DNA from 4 places in the Bradyrhizobium sp. i1.15.2 genome. Region 4 is predicted to be linked to each of the others. Evidence: predicted binding sites of a transcription regulator. Region 4 holds the regulator's gene; each other region holds the start of a gene.

Region 1 (4,212 bases), on a different contig from region 4:
CCGGCTTGAGCAGGCCGGGGAAATAGAGGTGATAGGCGCCGAAGCGGACGCCGTATTTGCGCAAGGTCGCGCGCGAGGGCTGGTCGAGGTCCTTCAGCTCGTTGGCGATCTTCGGGCGCTCCAGCACGCCGAGCGCCTCCACGAGCTGATAGGCGATGCCGCGGGCGATGCCGGTGACGTCCTCGGCCTTGCTGAGCTCGAACAGCGGCCCGAGCAGCTTTTCGATATGCGTCTTGAGCCAGAGCTCGAGCCGGGCCTGCACCTTGTCGCGGGGGGCGCCCGTGAGGCGTTCGTCGGAGATGATGCGGATGCGCGGATGCAGCGCGTCCTCTGCGGCAGACAGCCGCGCCACGGCATCGCCGGTCCAGCGGATGATGCCTTCCGAGGTCAGCACGAACTGCTCGTCCGGCGCATTGCCCAGTTTTTCGGCGCGCGCGTTGATCTCGCCGGCGAGCACGGCCTGCGCTGCAGCCTGCAACGCTTTCGCATCGGAGCCGGCTTCCGCCGCATCCGGTGCAAAGGTGAAGCCATCGAGGCGGCCGATGACATGGCCTTCGACGATGACTTCGCCGGTCTTGCCGATTTCAGTATTCAAGCTCGTGTTCTCCCGCAGGCGGCGCATCAATACACTGGTCCGGCGATCAACGAAACGCTCAGTCAAGCGTTCATGGAGCGCATCCGATAATTTATTTTCGACCTCGCGGGCGATCCCCTGCCACCGTTCGGGGTCTTTCAGCCAGTCGGGACGGTTGGCGACGAAGGTCCAGGTGCGAATCTGCGCGATCCGGGCCGACAGCGTGTCGATATCGCCGTCGACGCGGTCGGCCTGGTCGATCTGGGTCCTGAACCAGGCGTCGGGGATGCACCCCTTCCGCATCAGGAAGCCGTACAGCGTCGTCACCAGCTCGGCATGGGCGGCCGGCGACAGTTTTCGATAATCCGGGATTTGGCAGGCCTCCCACAGCCGTTCCACCGCATCCTTGCCATGCGCGACATCGCGCACCTCGGCGTCGCGGGCGGCGTGGTCGAGCACGCGCATGTCCTCGGCGATCGGCGCGCGGGTCAGCGCCTCATGGCCGGGGGCTAGGTTCAGCGAGACCTGGAGCGCGCCGAGGGAAGCGAAATCCAGCTTCGAATTGCGCCATTGCAAAACCTTCACGGGGTCGAAGGTGTGGTTCTGCAGCGCATTGACGAGCTCGGGCTCGAACGGTGCGCAGCGGCCGGTGGTGCCGAAGGTGCCGTTGCGGGTGGCGCGGCCGGCGCGGCCGGCGATCTGGCCGAATTCGGACGGCGTCAGGCGGCGGAACTGGTAGCCGTCGAACTTGCGGTCGGAGGCAAAGGCGACGTGGTCGACGTCGAGATTGAGGCCCATGCCGACGGCGTCGGTGGCGACGAGGTAATCGACCTCGCCGTTCTGGAACATCGCAACCTGCGCGTTTCGGGTGCGCGGCGACAGCGAGCCCAGCACCACGGCGGCACCGCCATGCTGGCGGCGGATCAGCTCGGCGATGGCGTAGACCTCGTCAGCCGAGAAGGCGACGATGGCGGTGCGGCGCGGCTGCCGCGTGATCTTGCGGTCGCCGGCGAATTCCAGCTGCGACAGACGCGGCCGCGTGATCATGGAGACGCCCGGCAGCAGCCGCTCGATAATGGGCCGCATCGTCGCTGCGCCGAGCAGCAGCGTCTCGTCGCGGCCACGCCGGTTGAGGATGCGATCGGTGAAGACGTGGCCGCGCTCCAGATCGGAGGCGATCTGCACCTCGTCGACGGCGAGGAACGAGACGTCGAGATCCCGCGGCATCGCCTCGACGGTCGAGACCCAATAGCGCGGCGCTTTCGGCTTGATCTTCTCCTCGCCGGTCACGAGCGCGACGGCGTCGGGGCCGACCCTTGCTGCGATCTTGTTGTAGACCTCGCGCGCCAGCAGGCGCAGCGGCAGCCCGATCATGCCGGAGGGATGCGCGAGCATCCGCTCGATGGCGAGATGGGTCTTGCCGGTGTTGGTGGGACCGAGCACCGCAGTGACGCCGGCGCCGGGAAGCCGCTCGGAAGCGAAGGGGGAGGAGGAAAAAGGCATCTGGGGGATTAGGTAATGGCGATTGGGGCGAATGTCAGTGCTGTTTTGGGGCGGTGGCGCGAAGGGCTCGCCTCACACACTGCTGTCCTCGCCCGGCTCGACCGGGCGATCCAGTATTCCAGAGGCGGCGCAGATCAAACCGAGAGGGCGCGGCGTACTGGATGCCCCGGTCAAGCCGGGGCATGACGGCGGAGAATGCGGCGCCCCTTCCCAAATCCCGCGCAACTGTCTCACTTTGCGACGCTTTTCCCGTTGGCTTTAAGCTTCGGAACGAGTTGAGAACGAATCGCGGCCGAATCGCTGACTCCCCCTTGAGTCCTGTTCCGTTCTCGCAAGATGTCGCGGGAGGCTTATTGGGTTCGCACTAGATGGAGTTTTGGCCCGCCGCACAAGCGACGTTTCGGTGGCGGATTCGTTAAAGCTGGGGACGGCGCGGAGTCGAATCAGAATCGGGGAGGAGTCAAATGGATTCCCGGCCCTGGAGCCCTCCCAAACAAAAAGTGCGAAAACAACCCCATGCACAGTAGGGATGCCATTGAAATCGCTTGCGTTTATTTTCACCAAAAAGGGAGATTCAGCACGGGACGCCCCTCTACTGCGTCTTCGCGATCCTGGGCGGCTGGGCCGTGGTGATGAAGCTGGTGGCTTCCAGCATGGCCGGCCCGAGCGGGGTCGGCACTTTCAGCCAGAACGGGACCAGGATGCGCGTTCCCGCGATCGGCGCGAACGCGACCTCGATGTTGCGCTGGGCGGCGAGATATTTGATCACGGGACGGTCGGGGATGTAGCCGGCGATGGGCACGAAATACAGCGAGCAGACCACGACCTGGCCGTGATAGCCCTTCTCCGCCTTCACGCTCTCCATGCGCTTGAAATCGAGCTTGAGCTCGTAGCGCATGCGGCCGTCGAACACGGCGGCGCTGCCGTGGCAGGCGTCCGCCGACAGCACGTCGCCGCTGCCTGCTACGCGCACCAGCGAGGCCGTCATCGGATCCCAGACGCCGCGGCGATGCGCGTCGGTGACGACGATGCGGTCGGGATCGACCGGCGGCTCCGGCAGGATGGCAAAATCCTTCACATTGCCCTTGTCGAGCGTGATGCGGATCTCTTCGGTCTTCTTCGAGGTGGTGGTGGAGGCCTGGTAGCCGGTCGCCACCAGCGCGCCGTTGACGACGCGGCCCTGCGAGGCGCCGGTGCCCGACCCGCCCGCGAACGATTTCAAGAGCCCCGAGGTACCGCCGGAGGCCGCGGCCGCGAACACATCGTCCTGGATGTCGATGTTCCAGGCGCCTCGGCCTACGGGAATGCCCGACAGCGTCGCCTCGTATTGCGCCTCGAGCTTGCCTTGCGCCGCCGCGGGCTCCGCCGCCCACGCCAAAACCAGCCCGCCAAGGGCCGCCATGACCCAGCGGCCGGCAGAGCGCGGATGACTTGCGCGTGGATTCCTTGCGCGCCGCTCCGCTGAGCGCAGCTCATTTGGGCGCAGGCTTGGCGCAAGATGAGACGTTGTGAGCACGAAACAATCCAATCGGGGCGCGAACGGTTGTTACTTAAGCCAAAACCCGCGCCAAGCAATGTGTCCGGGCCACTCCGCGTCCGGAACTCCACTGGACTCTTCGGGCGCGAATACGCCCTTTATGTGATGGTAAGGCGCGATAATCATTGCCGTTTTGGTGATCGGGGCGGGTCAGAACCGCGCACCTCACCCCGCCACCTCCACCGCTGTCATGCCCCGGCTTGACCGGGGCATCCAGTACGCCGCGGCCCCTCTGGTCAGCCGTACCGTCTCGGCGTACTGGATCGCCCGGTCGAGCCGGGCGATGACAGCTACCTTGGAGCACGAAACCCGCCCCAAAACCTTGACGTCCCGCCGCTTCCCCCCTATACGTCCGCCCGCTCCCTGCAAGGACAGAGAATTTGCCCGTGGCGCCCCGAATGGCGGCCGCACATCGTTGGGAAAGATTGAGGATTTTGCCATGTCTCGCCGCTGCGAATTGACGGCCAAGGGCCCCCAGGTCGGCCACACGGTCAGCCACTCCAACATCAAGACCAAGCGCCGCTTCCTGCCGAACCTGGTCAACGTGACCTTCATCAGCGAAGCGCTGGGCCGCAACGTGCGCCTGCGCGTCTCCACC
Region 2 (4,212 bases), on a different contig from region 4:
CGTAGCGAGATCTTGCTGAGGACGGCTCGCCCGAGCCAACTCACCGGAAAAGAGCAGGTGGCGTGCCTCGACATCTGTCCCCGAAAGAAAAACCCAGTTGGCGGATTCAGTCAATCGAGAACGAGCGCCGGGCAGGGCAGGATCATCGGCTCTAATGCGATAGATCGGAGGCGTCGCCGCCGCTTGCAGCCAGACCTGGCCATCCTCGAGCCAGGCGCGGGAGACGAGACCGCCCAACAATCTGCGGGCAGAAACCGTTTCCCAAGCTTGATACGCCGGCGATGAAACCGCTGGCGCGGCCAATAACAGCCAGGGATTGAGATCGGTAACGATTTCACGTTCGGGGATAAAGTCACGAACATAGCGAGTCGGGTCGATAGACCCAAGCAAAGGCTCCGCTGGCGGTGGCGTTTGCGCGAAATCCCATGAAGCGAATTCCAATCCTCGTGCGCGAAATGCCTGATTGGAATTCAAGTCGGCGATCGCGACGCGCGGGAGCAGAGTTCGTTGCACCAAATAATGTGGGATGTCGGACTGGAAGATAAAGAAGGCGCAGCCGTCGGCAGTCGGCTTTCCGAGCGTGATCACGATCTCGCGCGTCGAATCAAAAATATCACCCGTAACGAGATCGCCACCGAGAGCTGGATTATAGACTTGCAATGACGAGAACGGCGTTGGGACGTCGTCGACGAACCCGAGCCAGGCGATCTGCGCATCGACAGACGGCAGCCGCCCTCGCAACACAAGGGCGTCAATACGTTCGTCCGCCACGGCGCCGTTCGCGACAAGCTCACGTACGCGTTCGACCAGATGTGTTGAGCTCGAAGTCATCGAGTGTGATCTTGTCCCTAATGATGATCTCGCCCTTGTCGCGGTTTACCGAAATGACTGAAGACATCAAACCGACAGGGAAGGTCAATTTGACCCCGCTTGCCGTCTCGACGCGACGGTTCTTGGGCGCCTGAATTGCGTTCTTTTGGAGCACGAACGATTCGCCCGCCATTCCTTCGCGCTTCAGCTTTGCCTTGAAGTCTGTCAGCACGGGGCTATCATCAGGCAGCGGCCCGAAAATGCTCTTCAGCCAATTTTCAGCACTTTCGCCGTCGATAGAACCGCCGGACTGGCTGGCGTCGTAGAGGCGTTGCGCCATATTTTTCATCGCGTCCCGCGGAAGTATGTCTTTGTGCTTGTGCGCAATGTTGCGCGTGACCTCGACGATTGTCCTTGTCAACTCCTCTTCCGTTCGCTGGCGTCGTACGAGCAAGAACTGTTCGAAATAGGCTGCAGGCCGCTGCGGATTTTGACGATCGACAACGCAGATTTCGTCGCGCTCTTTGCCCAGCTTGATGAGCGCGGCTTTCTGCAGGGCGTTGCGGTTCTGGACAAAAGTCCGCTCAATCTCGCCGAAGGTCGGCTTCGGCTTCCCCGAACGCCCGCGACTGACGTCGTAGTCGTAACTGAGAACCTTTTCGTCCTCGAATTTCAGAAGCGCAAATACCCGGCCACCTGAACAAGACAGCGAGAAGATCAAGAAGGCACCGACAGCCGTGCTGCCTCCGTGAGCTTCATTGAACGCTGTTGCGAGTTTCTCGCTCTCTTCCTGGAAAGTCGCCCTGTCCCGGCTGATACGAGCCAGTTGCGCCCGCACCGCCGCGTCCGCGAGGAATTCGTATCGGTTTCCGCTGTTGACCGATCGGACGCGGCCCAGGAAAAAGGATGCGTGTCGACCGGCGTCGAACGCCGTTAGTAGCTGAAAATGTTCCTCTCCCGGGCCGACAATATGAAAAACGCTCTGATCAATGCGCAGGCTTTCGAGTTCCTGCTCAGTAAGGAAGGCCATACACCACCATAGAACATAAAGAGAACATTTTCAATCGCGCCGATTTTTATTCCAAAATCTACGTCGTGTTCCGCTAAGAATCCTGCATCTTGTTAAGAATTCCACCCGACTTGTAGTCGTGGGGCCTGCGTATGGACGGTTGAAAGAGGGCCGGTCATGCCACTTGGATTGGTGGTTATCCCCGAGGGTTGCTTTAGACCGACTAGGCGATGTGCGTGAAGACTTTTCATGTTTATCGTATGACGCGAAGGTTTTTCGCTATATATGAGGTGTTTTCGGCTCGAAGGCTAAATTGAGAGTGAAATTCACGACCGAGAACGTTTTTCACGGATTTGGCACAATGGAGACGGATTTTTCAGGGCCCGTGAGTGTTTTTCATGACCGGAGGCTGCCGGAGGTGGCAACTCCTGTTGGCTATGCGGCGCTGATTGACGCCTACAACCTATCCGCCCCGGTCCCGCGCATGCTTTCGGCCATCGGAACAAAGCACCGTATCATTGAGCAAGGGGGATGGCGCATCTATACGCCGCGGCATGCGCCGGACGCGACGCTTGAGGGACATCTCACCTTCGCTCTCAAGAATGAAGGACTCGATCTTGCAATCCTGAAGCGGCTTTTCCTCGCCGTGAACGAGGATCAGATTGCGGACCTTGTAAGACAGAAGCCGACCGGTCTGTACACGCGTCGTATCTGGTTTCTCCATGAATGGCTGTTGGAGCGCCAACTCAATCTGCCTGCGGCAGATAAGGTCTCTTACGTCGATGCCGTCGATACCGAACTCCAATACGCTACCTCCGGGCGGAATTCGGCACGGCACCGCGTCCGCAACAATCTGCCAGGAACCCTGGAGTTCTGCCCGCTTGTTTTCAAGACTGCAGCACTGAGCGAATTTATTGCGCAGGATCTCAAGGAGCGCGCGCGTGTCGTCGTGAGCCAAGTGCCGAAGGATCTGCTCGCGCGAACTGCCGCCTTCCTTCTCCTCAAGGATTCAAAGTCAAGCTACGTCATTGAAGGAGAGAGACCGCCACAGGACCGTATCCAGCGATGGGGCAGGGTCATCGGTGAAGCGGGACGGGCACCGCTCGATGAGGCGGAGTTTCTGCGCCTGCAGCGCATTGTGATTGGCGATGAGCGCTTCGTGAAACTTGGTTTCCGTAACGAAGGTGGTTTCGTCGGCGAGCATGAACGCGAAACGCAAAGACCTATCCCAGATCATATCAGCGCGCGTCACGAAGATATCCCCTCCCTCGTGCGGGGACTGATCGCGTTCGATCATGCGGCGGAAAACGAGCTTGATCCCGTCGTCGCTGCCGCCGTGCTCGCCTTCGGGTTCGTTTACATCCACCCGTTCGAGGACGGCAACGGACGCATTCACCGATACCTGATGCACCATGTTCTGGCACGGCGCGGATTCAATCCCGCGGGGATCCACTTTCCGGTTTCTGCCGCGATTCTCGACAAGATCAGCGAATACAAGAGTGTGTTGGAAAGCTATTCGACTAGATTGCTTCCATGTGTTGAATGGGAGTCGACCCCACAGGGCAACGTCAAGGTCTTGAACGATACAGGTGATTTTTATCGTTTCTTCGACGCGACGCCCCACGCCGAGTTTCTGTACGAATGCGTGCAGAGGACCATCGAACAAGATCTTCCAAAGGAAACGCAATTTCTGCGGAGCTTCGATACCTTCCGCGCGGGCATCGAGAACATGATCGAAATGCCGGAGCGGACGCTCAATAACCTCTTCGGATTCCTGCAACAGAATGGAGGGCAACTCTCAAAGCGCGCTCGCGACAACGAGTTCTCCGAACTAACGCCGGATGAAGTCACGAGGATTGAGGAGCTTTATCAAGCGGCGTTCTCGAAAGACTCTGGAACGGCGAGTTGACTTGTCAGAGTGCCACCTGAATTGGGGCCTGTCGGATCAGATGCTGGTCGAGCCCTTGATAAAAAATAGCGCTCTTTATCGGCGTGGTCGCAGCTAAGACGCGCCGCATCGGTGAGTTTTGACCCTGGGAGGTTATCTTCTTTTTCTTCTTTATCCGCATCCCGCCAGAGTTTCCCCGCAGAGGACTGTACGCGCGCGTCTCGCGCGTGGATTCATTGAGCACGAGCCCTCATCGCCGTGCATCCTTCGAATTTGATTGCATCGATGCCGACTATGTTGATGGCGCCGGACCGCGGCTCTTGGACGGTTTTCGTGCTGAACGGACCAAACCATTCGCGCTCCTGCGCGTAGTGACGACACCAGCCCGATTTGGCCACTTTGCGGGCGCGACACCGGCGCCAGCCGATTGGTTTTATCTCGAGATCGAGCCGGATGCCTCCGGCCTGCCGGCATGGCACGCTCAACTTGAAGGCAACGGCTACTC
Region 3 (4,212 bases), on a different contig from region 4:
CCGGGTTGATGCCGGTATCTGGGGATGAGAATCTCAGTCGGTTAAGCGCTTCTGTTCGTTTTTCGCTCGACTTCAGTGAGAACCAAATAGCTGTTCTTGCCGAAGCTGATCGCCCACAGCGCTGCCCAGGCGCCCCACCTGTTCCTGACCTCGATCTCGACGATTTGGCCAGGAGTGGTGCGAACGATGAGCGGTTGGCTTCTGCCCCAATCAATAGTCGCCTCGATCGTGCAGGCACCGGCCGGCAGCGTGACCTCCAACGCGTCATTGCGCGCAAGCTTCCCAACGCTGGTCCCGTTGACCCACAACTCGTACGACCTCAGCCGATCGGCATATTGGGACGGGCGGACAAATCTGATGGTGCAGGCATTGACGTCGGTCATGGTTCAATCTCGGGCATGGTGATGTTGTCGAGAAAGCTGCGGCGGCGCATTGCTCAGGCCAACTGGCGCACATCCTCCGCGAGTGCGCGGTAGGACAGCGCTTCGGCCAGATGCAGCCGGCCGATCTTGTCGGCACGATCGAGATCGGCCAGCGTGCGCGCCACCCGCAGCACGCGGTGATAGCCGCGCGCCGACAGCCGCATGGTCTCGGCGGCGTCGCGCAGCAGCTTCTGGCCTTGCGCATCCGGCTTGGCGATCTCCTCCAGCACCGAGGCCGGCGCTTCGGCATTGGTGCGAACCTTCGGCAGGCCGGCGTCCGCGTAGCGTGCGAGCTGGATGTCGCGCGCGGCGGCCACGCGCGCGGCGACTTCGGCCGAGCCCTCCGCCGGCGGCGGCAGGATCAAATCGGCCGCGGTCACGGCGGGAACCTCGATGCGCAGGTCGATACGGTCCATCAGCGGCCCCGAGATGCGGGCCTGGTAGTCGCCAGTGCAGCGATCGATGCGGCCGCGCTTGCAGGCATAGCCGGGCTCGAACGCATTGCCGCAGCGGCACGGATTCATCGCCGCGACCAGCATGAAGCGTGCGGGATAGGTGACGCGGTGATTGGCGCGGGACACCGAGACCTCGCCGTTCTCCAGCGGCTGGCGCAGCGAATCCAGCACGCGCGGATCGAATTCGGGGAGCTCGTCGAGGAACAGCACGCCCTGATGCGCGAGCGAGATCTCGCCTGGCCGCGCCCGCATGCCGCCACCGGTGAGCGCGGCCATGCTGGCGGAATGATGCGGCGATCGAAACGGCCGCCGCGCCGTCAGTGCGCCGCCCTCGATCTCGCCGGCGACAGAGGCGATCATCGAGACTTCGAGCAACTCGCCCGGTGACAGCGGCGGCAGGATCGAGGGCAGGCGTGCCGCCAGCATCGATTTGCCGGCGCCGGGCGCGCCGATCATCAGCAGGTGATGGCCGCCGGCGGCCGCGATCTCCAGCGCGCGCTTGGCGCTCTCCTGGCCCTTGATGTCGCGCAGGTCGAGCGGCGAGGCGGCGGCTTCATGCACCTTCGGCACCGGCCGCGACAGCACCTGCGTTCCCTTGAAATGGTTGGCGATCTGGATCAGCGAACTTGCGGCGATGATCTGGATGTCCGGGCTCGCCCATGCCGCTTCCGAGCCGCAAGCCGCCGGACAGATCAGCCCCTCCTCGCGCACATTGGCGCCGATCGCGGCGGGAAGGACACCGGCCACCGGTGCGATCGATCCGTCGAGGCCAAGCTCGCCCAGAACCGTGAAGCCGGTCAGCGCATCCGGGGGGATCGCGCCGATCGCCCCCATCAGCCCGAGCGCGATCGGCAGGTCATAATGGCTGCCCTCCTTGGGCAGATCGGCGGGCGCGAGATTGACGGTGATCCTGCGCGCCGGCAGCGCCAGCCCAGAGGCGATCAGCGCCGAGCGGACCCGCTCGCGCGCCTCCGACACCGCCTTGTCCGGGAGACCGACGATCGCGAAGGCCGGCAGACCGGGCGCGACCTGCACCTGCACGTCGACCGCACGGGCCTCGATCCCCTCAAAGGCGACGGTAGAAACCCGCTGAACCATGCCCGAACCAGCCTGCCCTTTTGCACAATTAGGGGTAGCAGAGCGGGCCAGTTCTTGCAAGAACAATACGGGAACGGGTCGAGAGGGCCGGAAGGCCTTAACCGATCGTAAACACGTCGAAGACACTACGCCTCGAATGCAAGCTGCTCTGCTCAGCACATTCCAACGAATGTCCGCTACTCCTAGGCTGCGGGATGGGCCGTGGTCTAACGGGTGAACAATTCAGATGCTTGCAAATCGCCGGAGAAGCGAACGACGGATGTGCACGCGGCTCGCCAAGATTCATTTTGGCGCGGGTTCGCTGCCGCGGGACTGCACGATCACGGATATTTCGGATGGCGGCGTGAAAGTGGTGGCGGAATTTCTGGAAGTGCCGCCGCAATTCACCATCATCTTCGCGCCCGACTATTCCCGGCAGTGCCGCCTGCGCTGGCGCATCGGCTGCGAGTTCGGCGCTGAATTCACCGACTGAGCTTTCGGAAGCGCCCCGCCTTAACGGGACTTTAGCGTTAATCGGTAAGCATCTCTGATCAGTCGCCGAGTGATCAGAGTATGTCCAAGCGTTTGTCCGTCGCCTCTCCTCCGGCGAGATATCTGTTTTCCGCACTTCTGATCTTGGCCTTGGGCGGCTGTCAGACCACCGGCATCGAGGACATCACCGGCGCGCTCGGCGGAAAATCGGACACGGCTGTCAGGGCCGAGGCCAAGCCAGACGTGAGGCCGGACATGGACGCGCTGCGCGAGCGCTATCGCGCCAAGCCTGGCGATCCCAACGTCGCGCTCGAATATGGCAAGGCGTTGCGCCAGACCGGCCAGCGCGCGCAGGCGCTCGCGGTGCTGGAGCAGGCCGTGCTTGCCCATTCCAGCAACAAGGCGCTGCTCGCCGGCTATGGCCGCGCGCTCGCCGACAGCGGCAGTTTCCAGCAGGCGTTCGACGTCCTCGGTCGCGCGCATTCGCCCGAGGATCCCGACTGGCATATCCTGTCGGCGCAGGGCGCCGCGCTCGATCAGCTCGGTCGCAACGAGGAGGCGCAGCAATACTACGCCGCCGCACTGAAAATCGTGCCGGACGAACCGTCGGTGCTGTCCAATCTCGGACTGTCCTACATGCTGCAGAACAATCTGCCGCGGGCAGAGGAAACGATGCGCCGCGCGCACGAGCGCAATCCCGCCGATCTCCGGGTGCGCGCCAATCTCGCGCTCGTGCTGGGACTGGAAGGAAAGCAGGCCGAGGCCGAAACCATCGTGAAGGCGGACCTGCCGCCGGATCAAGCGGCGGCAAAGGTCACAGCGCTGCGGCAATTGCTGGTGAAGAAGCAGCAGCGGGCGGAGAAGTAGCCCGCTCATTCCTGAGCTCGACAGATTGAGCCTCGCCGAGCGCACCGAGGGAGGTGCATTCCCTCCCCCCTTGTGGGGGAGGGCTAGGGAGAGGGGTAGCCCAGGAAAAAGTGCTGATTGGTGACGATGCATCGAATGGGTGCGCGACGGAAAGAGTCCCCGTGTAGCACCCCCTCCCTGCCCCTCCCCCACAAGGGGGGAGGGAACGGAGAGAGCTCAGCTCTTGTCCCTACGACGCCTTGCGATGCGGGGCTGACGCGCGCCCCGACCTGCCCTTCAGCTTCTTCAGCAGCGGCCCGAGCAGCGAGCGCTTCGGCTTCTTCACCTCGCCGCGCCCGGCGAGGCGGTTCGCCATGTTCTGGAACAGCTCGGTGGTGCGGTGGCTCTTGGAGACCTCCGCGATCATCTGGCCGTTGTTGGCCGCGGTCGAGAACAGCTTTGAATCGAACGGGATCACCGCGATCGGCTGGCTCTCCATGGTTTTGGCGAATGCCTTGACCTCGATCTCCGCCCGCTTGGGCATGCCGACCTGGTTGATGCAGTAGAGCGGTGGCCGGTCGTTCGGCCGCGCCGCCTTCAACACGTTCAGCATGTTCTTGGTGTTGCGCAGGTTCGCAAGATCGGGCTCGGCCACGATCACGATGTCGTCCGCGTTGACCAGCGCACGCCGCGTCCAACCCGACCATTGGTGGGGAACGTCGAGCACGATGCAGGGCGTCGTCATGCGCAGCGTGTCGAACACCGCATCGAAGGCCTCCGCGCCGAAATCGTAGACGCGGTCAAGGGTGGCAGGCGCAGCAAGCAGGCTGAGACGCTCGGTGCATTTGGAGAGCAGACGCTCCATCAGGGCCGTGTCCGGCCGATCCTGCGACAGCACCGCATTGGCGATGCCCTGCACC
Region 4 (4,212 bases):
CAAAGGTCGTTCTTCATGACCGCGGTAGTGCTGATCGCGGTGATGGTCGATCGCCGCGCCATCACCTTCCGCACGCTTGCTGTCGCCGCGCTGATCGTGCTCGCGGTCGCGCCGGAAGCGCTGGTGCATCCGAGCTTCCAGATGTCGTTTGCAGCAACGCTCGGGCTGGTGGCGCTGGTGCAGATCGGCATGCCGAATTTGTTTGCCTCGCCGGACCATTCGGCGACTGCACGCATTGCGATGTGGGGCGGCCGCGAGATCGCGATGCTGTTCATGGCTTCGCTGATTGCGGGACTTGCGACCACACCCTACGCCGCTTTCCACTTCCACCGTGTCACGCCGTTCGGCGTGCTCGCCAATCTCGGCGCGATGCCGGTGGTCTCGGCGCTGGTGATGCCGGCGGGGCTGTTGGGGCTGCTTGCTGCACCGTTCGGGCTGGACAGCGTGTTCTGGTGGCTGATGGGGATCGGCATCGACTGGATGGTCGCGGTCTCGCGCTGGGTCGCAGCATTGCCGGGTGCCGTCGGCCGCATCGCGGCGTTCGGGATCGGGCCGCTGATCGCGGCGAGCCTGGGAATCATCGTGCTGGGCTTGTTGCGGACGCCGCTGCGCTGGTCCGGCGCCCTGGTGCTGCTGGCAGCGATCCTGTGGGGACTGTCGGCGCGGAGGCCCGACATCCTGATCGCCGGGGATGGCGCGAGCGTCGCGGTGCGGGGCAAGGACGGATATCTGCACCTGATCAGGACCAGCAAGGACAGCTTTCTGCTCAAGGAATGGCTCGCTGCCGACGCCGATCCGCGCGATGCCGGCAGAGCCTCGCTGGCTGATGGCGTGTCCTGTGACGAATCCGGCTGCGTGACGCCACTGATCGACGGGAGGCTGGTCGCGCTGGCACTGCGGGTCGACGCTCTCGCCGACGATTGCAGTCGGGCCGCGCTGGTGGTGACGACGCGTCCCGCGCCGCCCGATTGCGCGGCGATGGTGGTCGATCGGCAGCGGCTCGCCAGCCAGAGCGCACTGGCGCTGACGCAGCGTGGTGACGGATTTGTGGTTCAGGCGGTGAGGGCGAGAGGCACGAGCCGCCCCTGGTTGCCGGTCGGCGCCGGCGAGGGTGATTTCGACGGCAGCCTTGCGCCGAAGGCGACCGCGCCCCGCATCAAGGACGCAACGCCGGCGGAGACCGACTTGCAGGCCGACGATTGATCTGATGGTGCGGAGCAACGCAGCGGGTCGGTGCGTCCGCTCGGATTCGCTGGCGCAAACCACACCATCTCGCCGGCCACGGCCGGCGATGGCAATTCAATCCTGACCTCCGACCTCGTAGCCGGAGGGCGGCTGTTTCAGCCGATCGGCAGGTGCGTGACGGTCGGCTGCCTGTCGGCGATGATCTGCGCCTTGTGCTCGCGCTCGATGACCGACTGGGTCACAGGCAGTTGCAGCACGGTCGCGCGCTGGCCTTCGACGAGCTGCGTCACCAGCACAAATTTGCCGTCGGGGAATTCGATCGCGTCATGATGGCGGTCGGGAACGTGCGGATCGATCTTGCCGAACTTGCCCACGCGGGAATTGATGGTCCGCGTCCAGATCCAGCGATTGTCGTAGCGGACGTCGTCTGCGAAGGCGAGCTCCGTTCCCGGCAGCAGGCAGACGGCAACAGACGGATCGGCTGCGGAGGCGAAGCCGCGCGTCGAGGTGCCGCGGAAATTTGTCGTGACGATCGTCTCGCCGACTTCGGCGGGGCGCGACGCGACGGCATGCAGGCTGTAGTCACACATCGGGTGCTCCTCATGCTGGGATAGCAACCCACGTCTCTTATCGAGGCGCAGGCCTCTATCAGAGTTGAAGCACGAAAGCTCTGCTCGGTTGTGGGCAAATCTGCGGCTGGTTTCCGCAAGCCGCGATCACATTATCTTTCCCGAATTCAATAGGAACAAAGAGAGTTGCGATGCATTCGGGAGGCGCATGCGCGAATATTGCCGGCTGGTGCAACGACCTCGATCGCTGCTCGCTGTTTCCTCGCACACTCGAGCCGCGAAGCGGTGCTGTTTCGGTGCTGCTTCTTGGGCGTCGCGAGTAGCCAGCGCCGGAGCAGGGGCCGGATAGTCTGTGCAGAACCAGAAAGACTATCCAGCCGGAGCGGACGATGATCCGCTCCAATCTCTGACCGGCGATGCCGATCGGAAGCGCGCGAGGCGCCAACTTCTCCAGGTATCAAGTACGTCCGGTATCAGTACTTCCGGTAAAGCCCGATCAGCTTGCCCTGAATCTTCACCCGATTGGGCGGCAGGATGCGGACCTCATAGGCAGCGTTGGCGGGCTCGAGCGCGATCGAGGCGCCGCGACGGCGGAAGCGCTTCAGCGTCGCTTCCTCGTCGTCGATCAGCGCCACCACGATGTCGCCGGTATCGGCGCTCTCGTTGCGCTGAATCAGCGCCATGTCGCCGTCAAGGATGCCGGCATCAACCATGGAATCACCGCGCACTTCCAGCGCGTAATGTTCGCCCGAGCCGAGCATGTCGGGCGGTACGCTGATGGTGTGGCTGCGTGTCTGCAACGCCTCGATCGGCGTGCCGGCCGCGATGCGGCCCATCACCGGTACCGCCACGGGGCGTTCGCCCTCGTCCGCGGGCAGGCTGGAGCCCGCACGCACCTTGCCGAGATTGCCCTCGATGACGCTGGGGGTGAAGCCGCGGCGGCTGCCGGCGGCTGCCTGGAGCTCCGGCAGCTTGATGACTTCAATCGCACGGGCGCGGTTGGGCAGGCGTCGGATGAAGCCACGCTCCTCGAGCGCCGTGATCAGGCGATGGATGCCCGACTTCGAGCGCAGATCGAGCGCATCCTTCATCTCGTCGAAGGAGGGCGGCACGCCGCTTTCCTTCAGACGTTCACTGATGAACCGCAGAAGCTCGTATTGTTTGCGCGTTAACATCTCGACCAAAGTCCCCCGGTTGATGTCGTCCGATTCCGAGACGCAGAATTCGGCAATAAGCCGCTACATGCTCGAAACAAATCATGAACGGACACTATATGTTCGATACATGTTCCGCAACTGCTTAATTTACCGTGAACAGAGCAAAGTTCGCGGAACGCGCGTTGCGGGGTGCTCAGACGGGGAGCCGCAACACTTCGCAAGCCGTGCCGGCTTCGGCCTTCGGCGCGAATGGTGCGCGCACGAGAAGTACCTGTGCTGCAGCGAGATTCGCAAGCAGCGAAGAGTCCTGATGATTGACGGGAAGAACGACGCGTGTGCCATCGTCACGCTCCTCCAGATGCGCGCGCAGATAGTCCTCGCGCTGGTCGTTGGCGCCGACGCCGCGGCCGAGCACGGCGCGTTCGCGGCGATGGTGAATCACTGAACGGCCCGACAGGGCGCGAATCAGCGGCACCATGAACAGGAAAGCGCACACGTAGGACGACACGGGATTGCCCGGCAGGCCGATCACACCCATTGCGCCGAGTCGCCCGTGCATCATCGGCTTGCCTGGCCGCATCGCGATCTTCCAGAACGCCATCGCGATGCCTTCGTCCCGCAGTGCCTGCTGGACCAGATCGTGGTCGCCGACCGATGCGCCGCCGGTCGTGATCAGGATGTCGGCGCCGCTCTCGCGGGCGCGGCGGATGCCGGCGGTGGTCGCCTCCAGCGTGTCGGCGGCAATACCGAGGTCGATCGTCTCGGCGCCTTCGCTGCGGGCGAGCGCGTGCAGGGCGTAGCCGTTGGAATAGACGATCTGGCCGTGGCCTGGCGTGGTGCCTGGCATCACCAGCTCGTCGCCGGTGGCGAGAATCGCGACCTTTGGACGCCTGAAAACGACAAGGTGCGGATGATTCATCCCGGCAGCGAGCGCGAGGTCGCGCTCGGTGACACGGCTTCCCTTGCGCAGGAGCACGTCACCCTCGCGGAAATCGACGCCGGCGGGGCGGATGTGCCGACCGGCGATCGCGGCTTCCTTGATCATGATCCGCTTGCCGGCTGCGACCGTGTCCTCCTGGATCACGACGGCGTCCGCGCCACCGGGAACGACGCCGCCGGTGAAGATCCGTACGGCCTCGCCGGCGCCGATCGTCCCGGCGAACGGTCGGCCCGCCGCGACTTCGCCGACCACGGTGAGCTCCGAATCGATCGTCGCGGCATCGGCCGCGCGCACCGCGTAGCCGTCCATCGCCGACATCGCCTGCGGCGGCTGCGTGCGCCGCGCCGCGAGGTCACGCGCG

What was found. The regulator LexA, encoded in region 4, represses DNA repair genes until DNA is damaged. The targets are predictions, from matches to a motif close to TGTTCNNNNTGTGTTCNG.
Region 1: the regulator LexA is predicted to act here: its motif matches at 2,344-2,361, upstream of ABIB80_RS05695 (helicase-related protein).
Region 2: the regulator LexA is predicted to act here: its motif matches at 1,850-1,867, upstream of ABIB80_RS32960 (nucleoid-associated protein).
Region 3: the regulator LexA is predicted to act here: its motif matches at 2,034-2,051, upstream of ABIB80_RS04075 (YifB family Mg chelatase-like AAA ATPase).

The regions. Positions count from the first base shown of each region.
Region 1 covers NZ_JBEPRQ010000002.1:181,087-185,298, reverse strand. Annotated here, with positions in the region: gene ABIB80_RS05695 (helicase-related protein) at 1-2,077, opposite strand, end outside; gene ABIB80_RS05690 (DUF3108 domain-containing protein) at 2,670-3,479, opposite strand; gene rpmB (50S ribosomal protein L28) at 4,054-4,212, shown strand, end outside.
Region 2 covers NZ_JBEPRQ010000029.1:31,811-36,022, reverse strand. Annotated here, with positions in the region: gene ABIB80_RS32965 (hypothetical protein) at 1-831, opposite strand, end outside; gene ABIB80_RS32960 (nucleoid-associated protein) at 791-1,840, opposite strand; gene ABIB80_RS32955 (Fic family protein) at 2,181-3,728, shown strand; gene ABIB80_RS32950 (ComEC/Rec2 family competence protein) at 3,935-4,212, shown strand, end outside.
Region 3 covers NZ_JBEPRQ010000001.1:872,332-876,543, forward strand. Annotated here, with positions in the region: gene ABIB80_RS04070 (hypothetical protein) at 42-383, opposite strand; gene ABIB80_RS04075 (YifB family Mg chelatase-like AAA ATPase) at 437-1,975, opposite strand; gene ABIB80_RS04080 (PilZ domain-containing protein) at 2,202-2,447, shown strand; gene ABIB80_RS04085 (tetratricopeptide repeat protein) at 2,528-3,313, shown strand; gene ABIB80_RS04090 (CpaE/TadZ family protein) at 3,543-4,212, opposite strand, start outside.
Region 4 covers NZ_JBEPRQ010000017.1:25,695-29,906, reverse strand. Annotated here, with positions in the region: partial or broken gene ABIB80_RS25925 (ComEC/Rec2 family competence protein) at 1-1,203, shown strand, start outside; gene ABIB80_RS25920 (hypothetical protein) at 1,341-1,775, opposite strand; gene lexA (transcriptional repressor LexA) at 2,228-2,929, opposite strand; gene ABIB80_RS25910 (molybdopterin molybdotransferase MoeA) at 3,105-4,212, opposite strand, start outside.